3 regions of the Paenibacillus sp. FSL R10-2771 genome follow, and region 2 is predicted to be linked to each of the others. Evidence: a T-box and tRNA genes for the amino acid it is inferred to sense, from the RefSeq annotation. Region 2 holds a T-box; the other regions hold tRNA genes.
What was found. The T-box of region 2 lies ahead of metG (methionine--tRNA ligase). A T-box ahead of a tRNA ligase gene usually reads a tRNA of that ligase, here a tRNA-Met.
Positions count from the first base shown of each region.

Region 1 (4,698 bases), 3.4 Mb from region 2:
CGTCGCCTGCTCCGCATGCACTGCAACATCTCCTGCCACCCATACATGCTCAATATTAGTCATTAATGAACGTTTATTCGCCTCCACATGCTTGTTCTTATGAAGCGTTGCTCCCAGCTGTGCAGCTAGCTCAGAATGTACCGGATTCTGGCCAAAAGCAATAAATCCGCGCTCTGCCAGCAGAACCTCACCGTTCTCCAAGGCTACCGCCTTAATTCTTCCGTTCTCTTCCTCAATGCGGGCAACCGGTTCTTCGATATACTGTATATCCTCATCCCGCAGCCGATTACGATTTTCCGCCGAGACGGGTGTACATTCATGATTAATGTAGGTCAAGTCACCTGTGCGTTCCCTTAAAACAAAAGCCATATTAGCACCCACATCACCGGAGCCCATCAATACGGTCTGCCTGTTCTGAATTTCAAAGCCATCACAGTCCGGGCAAACATAGATCGTCATGCCAAGAGCAGGCCGTAAGCCCGGCAGCTCAGGAAACCGGTCCATTACTCCTGTAGCAAGCAGCAGAGTCCGGCCTGCATATTGCCGCCCCCCGGTTCCGTGAAGTATGAATAATTCGTCCGGCTTCTCAGCCTTAACTATTCTATCCTTCTGAAACGCTACACCTGCCCTTTCGGCCTGAAGTCTCCCCCTCGCCCGCAGTTCCTCACCCGGCACACCGTCAGGCCAGCCCAATATATTATGATAATTCCGGCATATGCTTGATCTTCCGCCTCCTGCATCAATTACAAGCACCTGATGGACCGAGTAACGTCCCAATTGAATAGCCGCCTGAAGCCCCGCAAAACCGCCGCCCACTATAATCGCATCATAGATCAATTGTCATTCCCTCATTTCTACAGCATTATAGACTTATAATTAAACGAGGGGAGCTATTTTAAACGAAATCCGGGTAATTTATATACTTTTTAATATTCAGACCTCCAGAAAACATAAAAAAAGCCATCACATGAACGTGATGACTTGATTGGGATGAGCCATGAAGGACTCGAACCTTCGACACCCTGATTAAAAGTCAGGTGCTCTACCAACTGAGCTAATGGCTCATAAAAAGGGATGGAGGCTGATGGATTCGAACCACCGAACACGTACGTGAGCAGATTTACAGTCTGATGCGTTTGGCCACTTCGCTAAGCCTCCATAATGGTGGCGCGGGAGGGAATCGAACCCCCGACACAAGGATTTTCAGTCCTTTGCTCTACCGACTGAGCTACCGAGCCATAAAAACAAGCCTTAAAACAAAAAAAATGGCGGAACCGACGGGATTCGAACCCGCGATCTCCTGCGTGACAGGCAGGCATGTTAGGCCAACTACACCACGGTTCCACAATTTAATGTAAAAAATGGTGCCGGCGAGAGGACTTGAACCCCCAACCTACTGATTACAAGTCAGTTGCTCTACCAGTTGAGCTACACCGGCACGGTGTAAGGTGAATCTAAGATTTAAAAATGGTGGAGGCTGAGGGGTTCGAACCCCCGACCCTCTGCTTGTAAGGCAGATGCTCTCCCAGCTGAGCTAAGCCTCCGGGTATGTATGGTAGCGGCAGAGGGGATCGAACCCCCGACCTCACGGGTATGAACCGTACGCTCTAGCCAGCTGAGCTACGCCGCCACACTACAAGTATTGGATTTATAATGGCGGAGAGAGAGGGATTCGAACCCTCGCACCGCTTACGCAGTCTAACCCCTTAGCAGAGGGTCCCCTTATAGCCACTTGGGTATCTCTCCAAATAAATGGTAGCCATGTAAATCCGCACAGGAAATTAATTCCTGAAAACTGAATCCGAAACGAATCTGCGTATTAAAAATTTGGATAAGCCCTCGACCGATTAGTATTGGTCAGCTCCATGCATTGCTGCACTTCCACCTCCAACCTATCTACCTCGTCGTCTTCAAGGGGTCTTACTAATTGGGAAATCTCATCTTGAGGGGGGCTTCACGCTTAGATGCTTTCAGCGCTTATCCCGTCCGTACGTAGCTACTCAGCCATGCTCCTGGCGGAACAACTGATGCACCAGCGGTACGTCCATCCCGGTCCTCTCGTACTAAGGACAGCTCCTCTCAAATTTCCTGCGCCCACGACAGATAGGGACCGAACTGTCTCACGACGTTCTGAACCCAGCTCGCGTACCGCTTTAATGGGCGAACAGCCCAACCCTTGGGACCTACTTCAGCCCCAGGATGCGATGAGCCGACATCGAGGTGCCAAACCTCCCCGTCGATGTGGACTCTTGGGGGAGATAAGCCTGTTATCCCCAGGGTAGCTTTTATCCGTTGAGCGATGGCCCTTCCATGCGGTACCACCGGATCACTAAGTCCGACTTTCGTCCCTGCTCGACTTGTAGGTCTCGCAGTCAAGCTCCCTTATGCCTTTGCACTCTGCGAATGATTTCCAACCATTCTGAGGGAACCTTTGAACGCCTCCGTTACTCTTTAGGAGGCGACCGCCCCAGTCAAACTGCCCGCCTGACACGGTCCCCGTACCCGGTAAGGGCACTAGGTTAGAACCTAGATACGATCAGGGTGGTATCCCAACGGCGCCTCCGCAGAAGCTTGCGCTCCTGCCTCAACGGCTCCCACCTATCCTGTACAGATCGTACCCAAATTCAATATCAAGCTGCAGTAAAGCTCCATGGGGTCTTTCCGTCTTGTCGCGGGTAACCTGCATCTTCACAGGTATTAAAATTTCACCGGATCTCTCGTTGAGACAGCGCCCAAGTCGTTACGCCATTCGTGCGGGTCAGAATTTACCTGACAAGGAATTTCGCTACCTTAGGACCGTTATAGTTACGGCCGCCGTTTACTGGGGCTTCGGTTCACAGCTTCGGGTTTAACCCCTAACCACTCCCCTTAACCTTCCAGCACCGGGCAGGCGTCAGCCCGTATACTTCGCCTTGCGGCTTCGCACAGACCTGTGTTTTTGCTAAACAGTCGCTTGGGCCTTTTCACTGCGGCCCCCTCGGGCTATTCACCCTACCGAGGCACCTCTTCTCCCGAAGTTACGAGGTCATTTTGCCGAGTTCCTTAACGAGAGTTCTTCCGCGCGCCTTAGAATTCTCTTCTCGCCTACCTGTGTCGGTTTGCGGTACGGGCACCTTCTCCTGGCTAGAGGCTTTTCTTGGCAGTGTGAGATCATGACCTTCGCTACTACAATTTTCGCTCCCCATCACAGCCCAGCCTTATCGATGTGCGGATTTGCCTACACATCAGCCTCACTGCTTAGACGGACATATCCATCAGTCCGCGTCACTACCCTCCTGCGTCACCCCATCGCTCATAGCGGATTACGGTGGTACAGTAATTTCAAACTGTTGTCCTTCGACTACGCCTTTCGGCCTCGCCTTAGGTCCCGACTTACCCTGAGCGGACGAGCCTTCCTCAGGAAACCTTGGGCTTTCGGCGGATCAGATTCTCACTGATCTTTTCGTTACTCATACCGGCATTCTCACTTGTATGCTGTCCAGCGCTCCTTACGGTACACCTTCAACCTGCATACAACGCTCCCCTACCCCAGATGCAAAGCATCTAGCCATAGCTTCGGTGGTGTGTTTAGCCCCGTTACATTTTCGGCGCAGAGTCACTCGACCAGTGAGCTATTACGCACTCTTTCAATGGTGGCTGCTTCTAAGCCAACATCCTGGTTGTCTGTGCAACTCCACATCCTTTCCCACTTAACACACACTTGGGGACCTTAGCTGATGGTCTGGGCTGTTTCCCTTTTGACAATGGATCTTAGCACTCACTGTCTGACTCCCGGCAAGAAGTTAATGGCATTCGGAGTTTGACTGAGCTTGGTAACCCTTGCGGGCCCCGCACCCAATCAGTGCTCTACCTCCACCACTCCATTCACCGAGGCTAGCCCTAAAGCTATTTCGGGGAGAACCAGCTATCTCCGAGTTCGATTGGAATTTCTCCGCTACCCCCACCTCATCCCCGCATTTTTCAACATGCGTGGGTTCGGGCCTCCAGTGCGTGTTACCGCACCTTCACCCTGGACAGGGGTAGATCACACGGTTTCGGGTCTACGTCCACATACTCAATCGCCCTATTCAGACTCGCTTTCGCTGCGGCTCCGGCTTCTCACCTTAACCTTGCATGTTAAACGTAACTCGCCGGTTCATTCTACAAAAGGCACGCCATCACCCATAGATCGGGCTCTGACTTTTTGTAAGCACACGGTTTCAGGTTCTATTTCACTCCCCTTCCGGGGTGCTTTTCACCTTTCCCTCACGGTACTGTTTCACTATCGGTCGCCAGGTAGTATTTAGCCTTAGCAGATGGTCCTGCTGGATTCATACGGGGTTTCACGTGCCCCGCACTACTCGGGATCCGTCTCGGAGAGAACACAGTTTAGGCTACAGGGCTTTTACCTCTATCGCGGGCCTTTCCAGACCTCTTCGCCTACCATATTCCTTTGTAACTCCATGTGAGACGTCCCACAACCCCAAGGGGCAAGCCCCTTGGTTTAGGCTGTTCCGCGTTCGCTCGCCGCTACTGACGGAATCACTATTGTTTTCTCTTCCTCAGGGTACTTAGATGTTTCAGTTCCCCTGGTCTGCCTCTGCGTATCCTATGTATTCAGATACGAGTAACTGCGAATTACCACAGCTGGGTTTCCCCATTCGGACACCCCCGGATCAAAGCTTGCTTACAGCTCCCCGAGGCAGTTTCGTTGTTCGC
Region 1 covers NZ_JBBOBM010000001.1:7,319,157-7,323,854, forward strand. Annotated here, with positions in the region: gene NSU14_RS31615 (NAD(P)/FAD-dependent oxidoreductase) at 1-837, opposite strand, end outside; tRNA gene NSU14_RS31620 (tRNA-Lys) at 992-1,064, opposite strand; tRNA gene NSU14_RS31625 (tRNA-Tyr) at 1,076-1,158, opposite strand; tRNA gene NSU14_RS31630 (tRNA-Phe) at 1,163-1,238, opposite strand; tRNA gene NSU14_RS31635 (tRNA-Asp) at 1,267-1,344, opposite strand; tRNA gene NSU14_RS31640 (tRNA-Thr) at 1,363-1,438, opposite strand; tRNA gene NSU14_RS31645 (tRNA-Val) at 1,469-1,544, opposite strand; tRNA gene NSU14_RS31650 (tRNA-Met) at 1,554-1,630, opposite strand; tRNA gene NSU14_RS31655 (tRNA-Ser) at 1,655-1,746, opposite strand; rRNA gene NSU14_RS31660 (23S ribosomal RNA) at 1,828-4,698, opposite strand, start outside.
Region 1: it encodes a tRNA-Met, which carries the amino acid that the T-box ahead of metG (methionine--tRNA ligase) is inferred to sense. The anticodon was not compared.

Region 2 (4,698 bases):
CCGCTCTTGGATGACTTGATGAAGAACCCTACACTGTATTTGCCGGATTCTTTGAAATCATAGGTGAATTCCGGGGTGGAGAACCAGAAGTCCTCATTCTTCGAGCCGCCGGCATCCTCCAGAATATCCTTCACATTCCCTGACGGATCGGTGATTGACACCTTCACAGCTGAGACGCTGTCCTTCAGGCTGTCAACCTGGGTAAGGATCTTCATCTTCAGCTTGCCTGTATTTACATTGCCGAATACCGTATCGCCCTTGAACAGCACAATATGCACATTAGGCTTGAGGATCGTCACTTTGCCTGAACCGTCCCAGCTGACGACACCTCCCGCTTCTCTCGCAGGGATATAGGCCTTGCCGTCAATCAAATAGCCCCCATCGGCTATTTCCTTTCCATTGCTCCACACTTTGATTTTCTGGTTTACAGCGTCAGCGAACAAATATGAGCTTCCCATCATGGAAAACACAACCACGCATAGAGCAATTTTTTTCCATCTCATTGTAGAGCCCCTCCAAATAATTCATGCTGTTAATGTATACTACCAACCCTTCGACAAGTTGCGCAGAATTCAGGGAATTATTTCTTTTTGCAGTAGAAAAGAAACATGCATCATTATGCAACCGGTTTCGGTATGGAATCTATGGAATTTCAGGGAAATGTGCCCTCCCCACAAAACAAAAAAAGCCGGACATTAGCATCAAAATAGATGCTTGCCCGGCCGTTTCATCCTGTTATCTATGCCTGGTTAAAATTGCGGAAGCTGATCCAGATTGTTGGTAGGATCCCCATCTGCATCGCCGCGAATATACATTTCGCCGTCTTTCCCTTTGAATGCGTTGACTCCGGCAATACTCCCGGACTGAACCTCCTGAAGTGCCTGCTGATAATCCAGCACACGGCCGGAAGAGGTCTGGAACTTGGTCAGATCACCATCACCGTTTCTTTGGGCTGCAATAAAGCGTTCACGTTCGTTGTTCATCACTTAGGATCTTCTCCTTCGCGCCTGGGATTAGCCATCAATCTGGCTCACAGATAGCTTGTCCATAGAATCGAAAGAGTATGTACCCGGGCTGATTACAGCGTTTTCTGCATTCTCACGTGAAGAATACCGGCATCATAGAAGGGCTCCGGGGAAATTACTTCATAGCCCAGTTTGTTGTAAAAGGCTTCTGCATGACACTGGGCGTCGAGAATAGAGGCTACCAGGCCGAGTTCACGGGCATGCCCCTCCATAGCGAGCAGCAAAATCCGTCCGAAACCCTTGGACCGGTAATGCTCGTGAACAGCAATCCGCTGCATTTTAGCGGTCTCTGCCTTGTAATAAATCAGTCTTCCGGTAGCTGCCGGCTCCCCGTTGTCCTTAAGCAGGAAATGATGCGCGTTGTCACCGATCACATCATATTCATCAATCTCCTCTTCGGCCGGCACCTTCTGTTCCTCCACAAATACCTTATTGCGGATCGCAAGCGCCATCTGGAGCTGCTCCTCTGTAGTGACATGTACGATTTCCACTGCCATTCTCCTCTAGCCCCTCTCTATAGGTCCAATCAACATTGAGCCATTATACAGAATTTTTAATATCCTGTATAGAGCCTCTGGTCTTCAGGGATAGGGAAGACGGATAAGCCGCTTCCGCCGGACTACTGAATGGAATACACCTCTTCCGGAATCGAACGGTCGTACACATCCTGCATAACCGGTGATATAAGACTATCCGGTGTATCCAGTCTGCCATCCAGCCCGTTCATCTTATGAATCCCCGTATACCCGGGAGACTCACCGCCAGCCGCACATCCGGCCGTCCCCAGCATCACACATACTCCAATGACCCCGCTCCACACTATTGACCTGCGCATAATTGTACCCCCTGTTCTTCTTGGCTCTATACAGCTTTGACGAATCAGGGGCTTCATAAACGATTTCTTACAGATTTACATTGCCAACGATATGCACAAGGTACATCATGCCGCCGAGAAAGCCTGCGAGTACAAAATAAGCAATACCATATCTCCAGCGTAACGCGGCCGGCACATCATAATATTTATCATTATCAAACACTGTAAAACTGATCTCACACTGCATCTTCAGCTGCAGCTTAGCATCCACATACAGCTGGTCCAGCTGTACGATCCGGACTTTATCGATAATGGACTGCACAGGCATAGTCGTTGTACCGTAGTAGTCCAGATTGTCCCAGCGGACACCAAGATATTGCTGTCGGTTCAAATCACTGTAGGTGGTAAAAGGCAGTTCCCTTTTGTGCTCAGGTCCGGGAATCAGATACCCTTGATCCTGCAAATCTTCAATCGGTATCAGGAAGCTCTTCAATACGGCATGCATCTGATTCTTCGTGCGCCGGCTGATATATTTCTTGTACATGTCATAGGCAAATAACAGCCAGATAATACCGAACAGAATAGATTTCAGATAGATGATCACAGCCAGACCTCCAACCAGACCCACCAGCCATAACCACCGGGTAACCGCAGTTGCAATTCTTCCCCCATCCAGCGGATGAATCGGCAGCAGGTTGATCAGGTTTATAAAGAATCCGACATAAGCCAGTGAATACAGCAGCGGGCTGTGATAGTAATAAGCTGCTCCGAAGACGGCGGCCGCGCCAATGCTCCCCAGAATGGGACCTCCAAAAGCAACGTAGGCTTCCTCTCTGGCATCCAGCGGTTGTTTCTTCATCGTAATTAATGCGCCCATAAAAGGAACAAACAGCGGTGCGCTCACCGGCAGCCCGATCCGCTTGGCAGCGATAACATGGCCTATCTCATGAACGAATAATAAGGCAACGAAGCCCACTGCAAATTGCCATGGTGAGATCAGTGCATAGGCCCAGATAGACAGCATCATCGAAATCAGCGGTCCCGCAATCTTCCCCAGCTTAAGCAGAGACAGAATGGTTTTGCCCTTCAGCAGCAGCAGTACTCCCGCGCTACCAAGCCATCCCATTATGCCTGAGCTTTTCTTTCCCTGCTTTTTTTCCGGCAAAAGTCTCATTCTCCTTTATCTCTATATCTGGTGTTGACATAAGCCATCACCTGCATATATGATATCCAGTAATTAGGATAACCACAATAGCTATGAAGAGAAAGAGTACCTTGGCAATTCTTTCACAGAGAGCTCCGGCCGCTGAAAAGGAGCAAAGAAAACCCACGGGAATATGGTCTCAGAGCTGCGCATCGAAGCCCGCATAAACGGGACGTAGGCTGCGCCGGAACCCGCATCCGTTACCATGCTAGGGTATACCCGCAGGCTTATGCGGACGTACCTGAAGAGGTGGATGCCGCAAGGCATTGATGAATTTGGGTGGTAACACGTGAGCACAGGCTCTCGTCCCTTTTGGGGATGAGAGTCTTTTTTGTGCGCTTAGAAATCTAAACATGTTTTCCGAAACGGGTTTTGTCCGAATCCGTTTCAAGGAAACATCTGTCAACAAAACTTATAGGAGGACAATGACATGACAAACATTTTTATCGGAGGGGCTTGGCCGTATGCCAATGGCTCCCTGCATCTGGGCAGGCTTGCGAGTATTCTACCGGGAGATATCCTGGCCCGCTATCACCGTGCCAAAGGCGACGCTGTGCTGTATGTCTCCGGCAGTGACTGCCATGGTACTCCCGTCGCTGTGCAGGCGGCGCAGGAAGGTGTATCCCCTGGTGAATTCGCCAGCAGATATCATCAGGAATTCACAGATTGCTTCCGTTCGCTTGGATTCACCTATGACTTATACACCCGGACCGATCAGGAGCATCACCACAGTGTGGTGCAGGAGCTGTTCCTTAAGCTGCTGGATAACGGCCATCTGTACCAGAAGTCTACGCTCCAATGCTACTGTGAGCAGGATCAGCGCTACTTGCCGGACCGCTATGTAGAGGGAATCTGCCCGGTCTGCGGACAGCAGGCCCGGGGTGACCAATGTGATTACTGTTCTACGATACTCGACCCGGTTGACCTGCTGGAGCGTACCTGCAAAATCTGCGGAACCCCGCCGGTGCTGCGTTCCACCCTGCATTATTATTTGTCACTGTCCAGCTTCCAATGCGCACTCTCAGATTATGTGGATTCTGCGCAGGGCTGGAGAGACAATGCTGTGCGTTTAACCCGCAGATATCTGCAGGAAGGACTGCAGGACCGCGCCGCAACGCGGGATCTGGATTGGGGGGTAGATGTTCCTGTAGATGGCTTCACGGACAAAAAAATCTATGTGTGGATTGAAGCGGTCAGCGGCTATCTGTCCGCCAGCAAGCAGTGGGCTGCCGGGACCGGCAACCGCTGGGAGGATTTCTGGCTTGAATCCACTGAGAACAAGGACGCCGGGTACCCTCCCATTACAGCCTATTATGTGCATGGCAAGGATAATGTGCCTTTTCACAGCCTGATCTGGCCGGCTCTGCTGCTGGGTGCTGGAGACCTTCATCTGCCGGACCGTATCTTCTCCTGTGAATACATGACTCTCGAAGGGGAGAAATTCTCCACAAGCCGTAACTGGGCCGTCTGGGTACCAGATATTCTCTGCCGCTACGATCCGGACTCCATCCGGTATTTCCTGACGGCGAACGGTCCTGAGAAACGGGATGCCGACTTCTCGTGGAGAGAATTCATCTACAGCCATAACAGCGAGCTGCTGGGTGCCTTCGGTAATTTCGTCAACCGCAGTCTGGTATTCGTGAATAAGTTCTGGA
Region 2 covers NZ_JBBOBM010000001.1:3,967,180-3,971,877, forward strand. Annotated here, with positions in the region: gene NSU14_RS17165 (hypothetical protein) at 1-503, opposite strand, end outside; gene NSU14_RS17170 (DUF3892 domain-containing protein) at 750-986, opposite strand; gene NSU14_RS17175 (GNAT family N-acetyltransferase) at 1,079-1,522, opposite strand; gene NSU14_RS17180 (hypothetical protein) at 1,645-1,860, opposite strand; gene NSU14_RS17185 (site-2 protease family protein) at 1,928-2,965, opposite strand; T-box leader at 3,088-3,357, shown strand; gene metG (methionine--tRNA ligase) at 3,474-4,698, shown strand, end outside.

Region 3 (4,698 bases), 3.1 Mb from region 2:
GGAAGGTTAAGGGGAGTGGTTAGGGGTTAAACCCGAAGCTGTGAACCGAAGCCCCAGTAAACGGCGGCCGTAACTATAACGGTCCTAAGGTAGCGAAATTCCTTGTCAGGTAAATTCTGACCCGCACGAATGGCGTAACGACTTGGGCGCTGTCTCAACGAGAGATCCGGTGAAATTTTAATACCTGTGAAGATGCAGGTTACCCGCGACAAGACGGAAAGACCCCATGGAGCTTTACTGCAGCTTGATATTGAATTTGGGTACGATCTGTACAGGATAGGTGGGAGCCGTTGAGGCAGGAGCGCAAGCTTCTGCGGAGGCGCCGTTGGGATACCACCCTGATCGTATCTAGGTTCTAACCTAGTGCCCTTACCGGGTACGGGGACCGTGTCAGGCGGGCAGTTTGACTGGGGCGGTCGCCTCCTAAAGAGTAACGGAGGCGTTCAAAGGTTCCCTCAGAATGGTTGGAAATCATTCGCAGAGTGCAAAGGCATAAGGGAGCTTGACTGCGAGACCTACAAGTCGAGCAGGGACGAAAGTCGGACTTAGTGATCCGGTGGTACCGCATGGAAGGGCCATCGCTCAACGGATAAAAGCTACCCTGGGGATAACAGGCTTATCTCCCCCAAGAGTCCACATCGACGGGGAGGTTTGGCACCTCGATGTCGGCTCATCGCATCCTGGGGCTGAAGTAGGTCCCAAGGGTTGGGCTGTTCGCCCATTAAAGCGGTACGCGAGCTGGGTTCAGAACGTCGTGAGACAGTTCGGTCCCTATCTGTCGTGGGCGCAGGAAATTTGAGAGGAGCTGTCCTTAGTACGAGAGGACCGGGATGGACGTACCGCTGGTGCATCAGTTGTTCCGCCAGGAGCATGGCTGAGTAGCTACGTACGGACGGGATAAGCGCTGAAAGCATCTAAGCGTGAAGCCCCCCTCAAGATGAGATTTCCCAATTAGTAAGACCCCTTGAAGACGACGAGGTAGATAGGTTGGAGGTGGAAGTGCAGCAATGCATGGAGCTGACCAATACTAATCGGTCGAGGGCTTATCCAAATTTTTAATACGCAGATTCGTTTCGGATTCAGTTTTCAGGAATCAAATTGTAATTTATAGAGCTCAAGTAGTTCTATAGAGAAAATTTGTTTTCAGCATTTGGCGATGCTGAGACCTGAATTATAGCATTTACCCTGTAAATGCCCGTTTGGTGGCGATAGCGGAGGGGTTCCACACGTACCCATCCCGAACACGACCGTTAAGCCCTCCAGCGCCGATGGTACTTGGACCGAAGGGTCCTGGGAGAGTAGGACGCCGCCAAGCACTTAAGACCACTGTTGATATTCAACGGTGGTTTTTTGTTGTACAGATAACACATGAATTTCACGATTTTAGCCCGTTGCCTGAGGGGAAGAAACGGAATGCATTTAAAATTCCTGCTCATAATACAATATTCTCCTCATAATCTCGGCTATAATCCAAAAATATTGTATGAAAAGCAGCATTTCTCTTCCTACAGGCGACATAGCCGGGCAATTCTTGTATTTCCTGCAAAATACGAACAACATTTAAGCCTGTACAGTGGTAACTTAAGAATATCAAATCTGAAAGCGACGAATCAGGTGTAGGTAATTTAATAAATTACGTATCACATAAGCAGTAATCGGTTACTAATTTAGTTGTAATCTAAAGTATGGTTTATATAGTCTATTTGTATATGGATTATAATTGGTGTATGTATCGGGGAGGTGCGTATGTGATTATTTGGCTGAATGGAACCTTTGGTTCAGGAAAAACGCAAACAGCGATTGAGCTCCACCGGAGTATTCCACATTCTTATGTATTCGATCCGGAGAATGCCGGCTTTTATATCCGTGATAACCTTCCAGGAGGCATGTCAAAAAACGATTTTCAGAGCCATCCGCTCTGGCGTGAGCTTACGTATTCAATGCTTAGATACATAGATTCAGAGTATAATGGAACGATTATTGTACCTATGACCCTAGTAGATACAGACTACTTTATGCAGATTGTGGGCAGACTGAGAAGCGAAGGGATAGTAGTTCGTCATTTCACGTTGACTGCTTCCACTGAGACCCTGTATAGCAGATTGCAGGGCCGTGGTGAAGGCAGGGGCTCTTGGGCTGCTGTACAGATGGAGAGATGTCTTACAGGGCTGGAGAACAAGGTCTTTGAGTGTTATGTGGACACTGAGCAGATATCCATTCCAGAGGTAGCTGGAATTATTATGTCTCTGTTGGAGACCATGGAATAGGAAACGGAGATCTGTAATGGCCTGTTTAGAATAGTGTTGAAGTGGACGGATAATAGATTTTAATAATCATTGTGTTTTCTATTGCACTATACTCATATATTTGATATAATACTTTTTGTTGTCGAAAGATTGTTTGTTGATATGGCTCGTTGGTCAAGGGGTTAAGACACCTCCCTTTCACGGAGGTAACATGGGTTCGAATCCCATACGAGTCACCATAATCTTCTTTGAATCATGGGATGAGAACTCCCTGGGTTCGTTGGAGGATGGGCTTCGGAAGGAATACTTCGCAATCTCGTAACGGAGTGAAGAGTATCCCATACGAGTCACCATAATCTTCTTCAATCTCTAAGGTTGAAATAAATAATGATTGTATATCTCATGAGAATGTGTTATGATCATTAAGTTGCTTCTTCGATGGAGGCTTAGCTCAGCTGGGAGAGCATCTGCCTTACAAGCAGAGGGTCGGGGGTTCGAACCCCTCAGCCTCCACCATGGAGACTTGCAAGATTGAAGTGGATACATTTATTACTGACGCGGGGTGGAGCAGCCCGGTAGCTCGTCGGGCTCATAACCCGAAGGCCGCAGGTTCAAATCCTGCCCCCGCAACCAATTTGGAACCGTGGTGTAGTTGGCCTAACATGCCTGCCTGTCACGCAGGAGATCGCGGGTTCGAATCCCGTCGGTTCCGCCATTTTTACTTAAGTAACATATTGAATACATACCGTGTGCGGACGTGGCTCAGCGGTAGAGCATCGCCTTGCCAAGGCGAGGGTCGCGGGTTCGATTCCCGTCGTCCGCTCCATATTTTGCGCCCTTAGCTCAGCTGGATAGAGCGTTTGACTACGAATCAAAAGGTCGGGAGTTCGAATCTCTCAGGGCGCGCCATTTATAACTTTATTGAATACTCAAAGTGTCCTTAAGATTCGAACGAGTTCGTTGCAGCATAAGCTTCGATAGAATTACGTCGCAACCGGATGCGTAGCATCTGCATTTCTCAGGGCGCCCCATTATTTCAAATTAAATGGTCCGTAATGGATTTATTCTTATAATTTGCCGGCGTGGCGGAATGGCAGACGCGCTCGACTCAAAATCGAGAGGGAAACCGTGGAGGTTCGAGTCCTCTCGCCGGTATCATCATAAACAGGCTTACAGATTTGCTTTCGGGCAAATTTGTAAGCCTGTTTTTTCTTTAAGGTAATTATACAGGTTAAGCTATTGTCGATTACCTTTAACTTAGCTCCCAATAAGCCTGTCATTCCAAGCGGTATAATTCCTCTGACTCTTCCGGCATCCGCCGCCGGTTTTCTTCATTGTTATGATTACCCGCAGTAATTAATAAGAGCCCGGTGACTGTGACTACTATGCAACAAACAGGAGATCCTTGCTGAAGCGGACTGAGAAGTCGTTATTTTGCCGAAAACATGCCTCCTAAGGTGAAAGAGGACTGAGAATCCGCTATGTTGTTCATTTGGACTTAAAATGTGGCAGTTCAGGACAATTAGGGGAATCTCATTCCGGATACTCCGTGATTTCGCCAGATCTGCTCAAATAACGGAATCTCAGTCCGCCTGCTGAGCGGATAGTTCATATAGAGCCCGCCCGGTAAACTTCAACTGAGGTGAAATGCAATCAATAAGTATGATCTGGATTCACCAGTAGGGTGAATTTTGTTTTTAAGGGGCAAGCTCTATCACTGCCATCTGGTGATTCTCCATGTAAGGAATTGTGTACGAGATTTCACCCTCCGGACTTACCGTAAACGGCAGTTCAGTCATCGAAGGAGCCAGATAGACCCGCTGGATTTGGGCAGGAGACGGAAGTTTCAGGCTGACAGAAATGTCCCGCAGCGGCACGATGTCCTCGATGACTTCGATCCGGCCCTTCAGTGCGGGGGCGGCATAGAGCAGATGGTGTACATAGCGCTTCTCCGCCGGCTGGTACTGCAGGGTCGTTATTCCCCGGGCCGGCAGACCGGTGCGGAGGGAGGGACGCGGCAGCAGCCGGGAAAGGGCATGCAGCACCATCTCTTTGAGGATAAGGTGGCCGCCTTCCGCATAGTCGCTGAACACCTCCCAGGCGATGTAAATTCCACTGCTGCTCTCAACCATGGCCGGTCCATTATCTTCTCTGGTACCGGGTGTATGCTGATGCGAACAGAAAGTAAAGACATCGCGGTTGTAATACGGATTCTCCAGGTGACCCAGCGATTGTCCTTCCCGCAATTCTACCAGCTGACCTTCACCATACATTACATAAGAGGCAGGCAGGAGGGCGCCGGGAGTGAAATACGGCTTAAAGTAAGAAGGCCGGTAGGTATTGGCTCCCAGCCAGCTGATTCCCAGATTCAGCGCAAAAGCATCACCTGCCGTATTGAGTCCTGAACGGCCGGTGGCCAACACTTTGCCGCCTTCAGCGGTAAAGGCTTCAA
Region 3 covers NZ_JBBOBM010000001.1:880,303-885,000, forward strand. Annotated here, with positions in the region: rRNA gene NSU14_RS03825 (23S ribosomal RNA) at 1-1,051, shown strand, start outside; rRNA gene rrf (5S ribosomal RNA) at 1,199-1,315, shown strand; gene NSU14_RS03835 (AAA family ATPase) at 1,749-2,267, shown strand; tRNA gene NSU14_RS03840 (tRNA-Glu) at 2,411-2,485, shown strand; tRNA gene NSU14_RS03845 (tRNA-Val) at 2,687-2,762, shown strand; tRNA gene NSU14_RS03850 (tRNA-Met) at 2,803-2,879, shown strand; tRNA gene NSU14_RS03855 (tRNA-Asp) at 2,884-2,961, shown strand; tRNA gene NSU14_RS03860 (tRNA-Gly) at 2,998-3,072, shown strand; tRNA gene NSU14_RS03865 (tRNA-Arg) at 3,079-3,155, shown strand; tRNA gene NSU14_RS03870 (tRNA-Leu) at 3,323-3,401, shown strand; gene NSU14_RS03875 (alpha-amylase family protein) at 3,944-4,698, opposite strand, start outside.
Region 3: it encodes a tRNA-Met, which carries the amino acid that the T-box ahead of metG (methionine--tRNA ligase) is inferred to sense. The anticodon was not compared.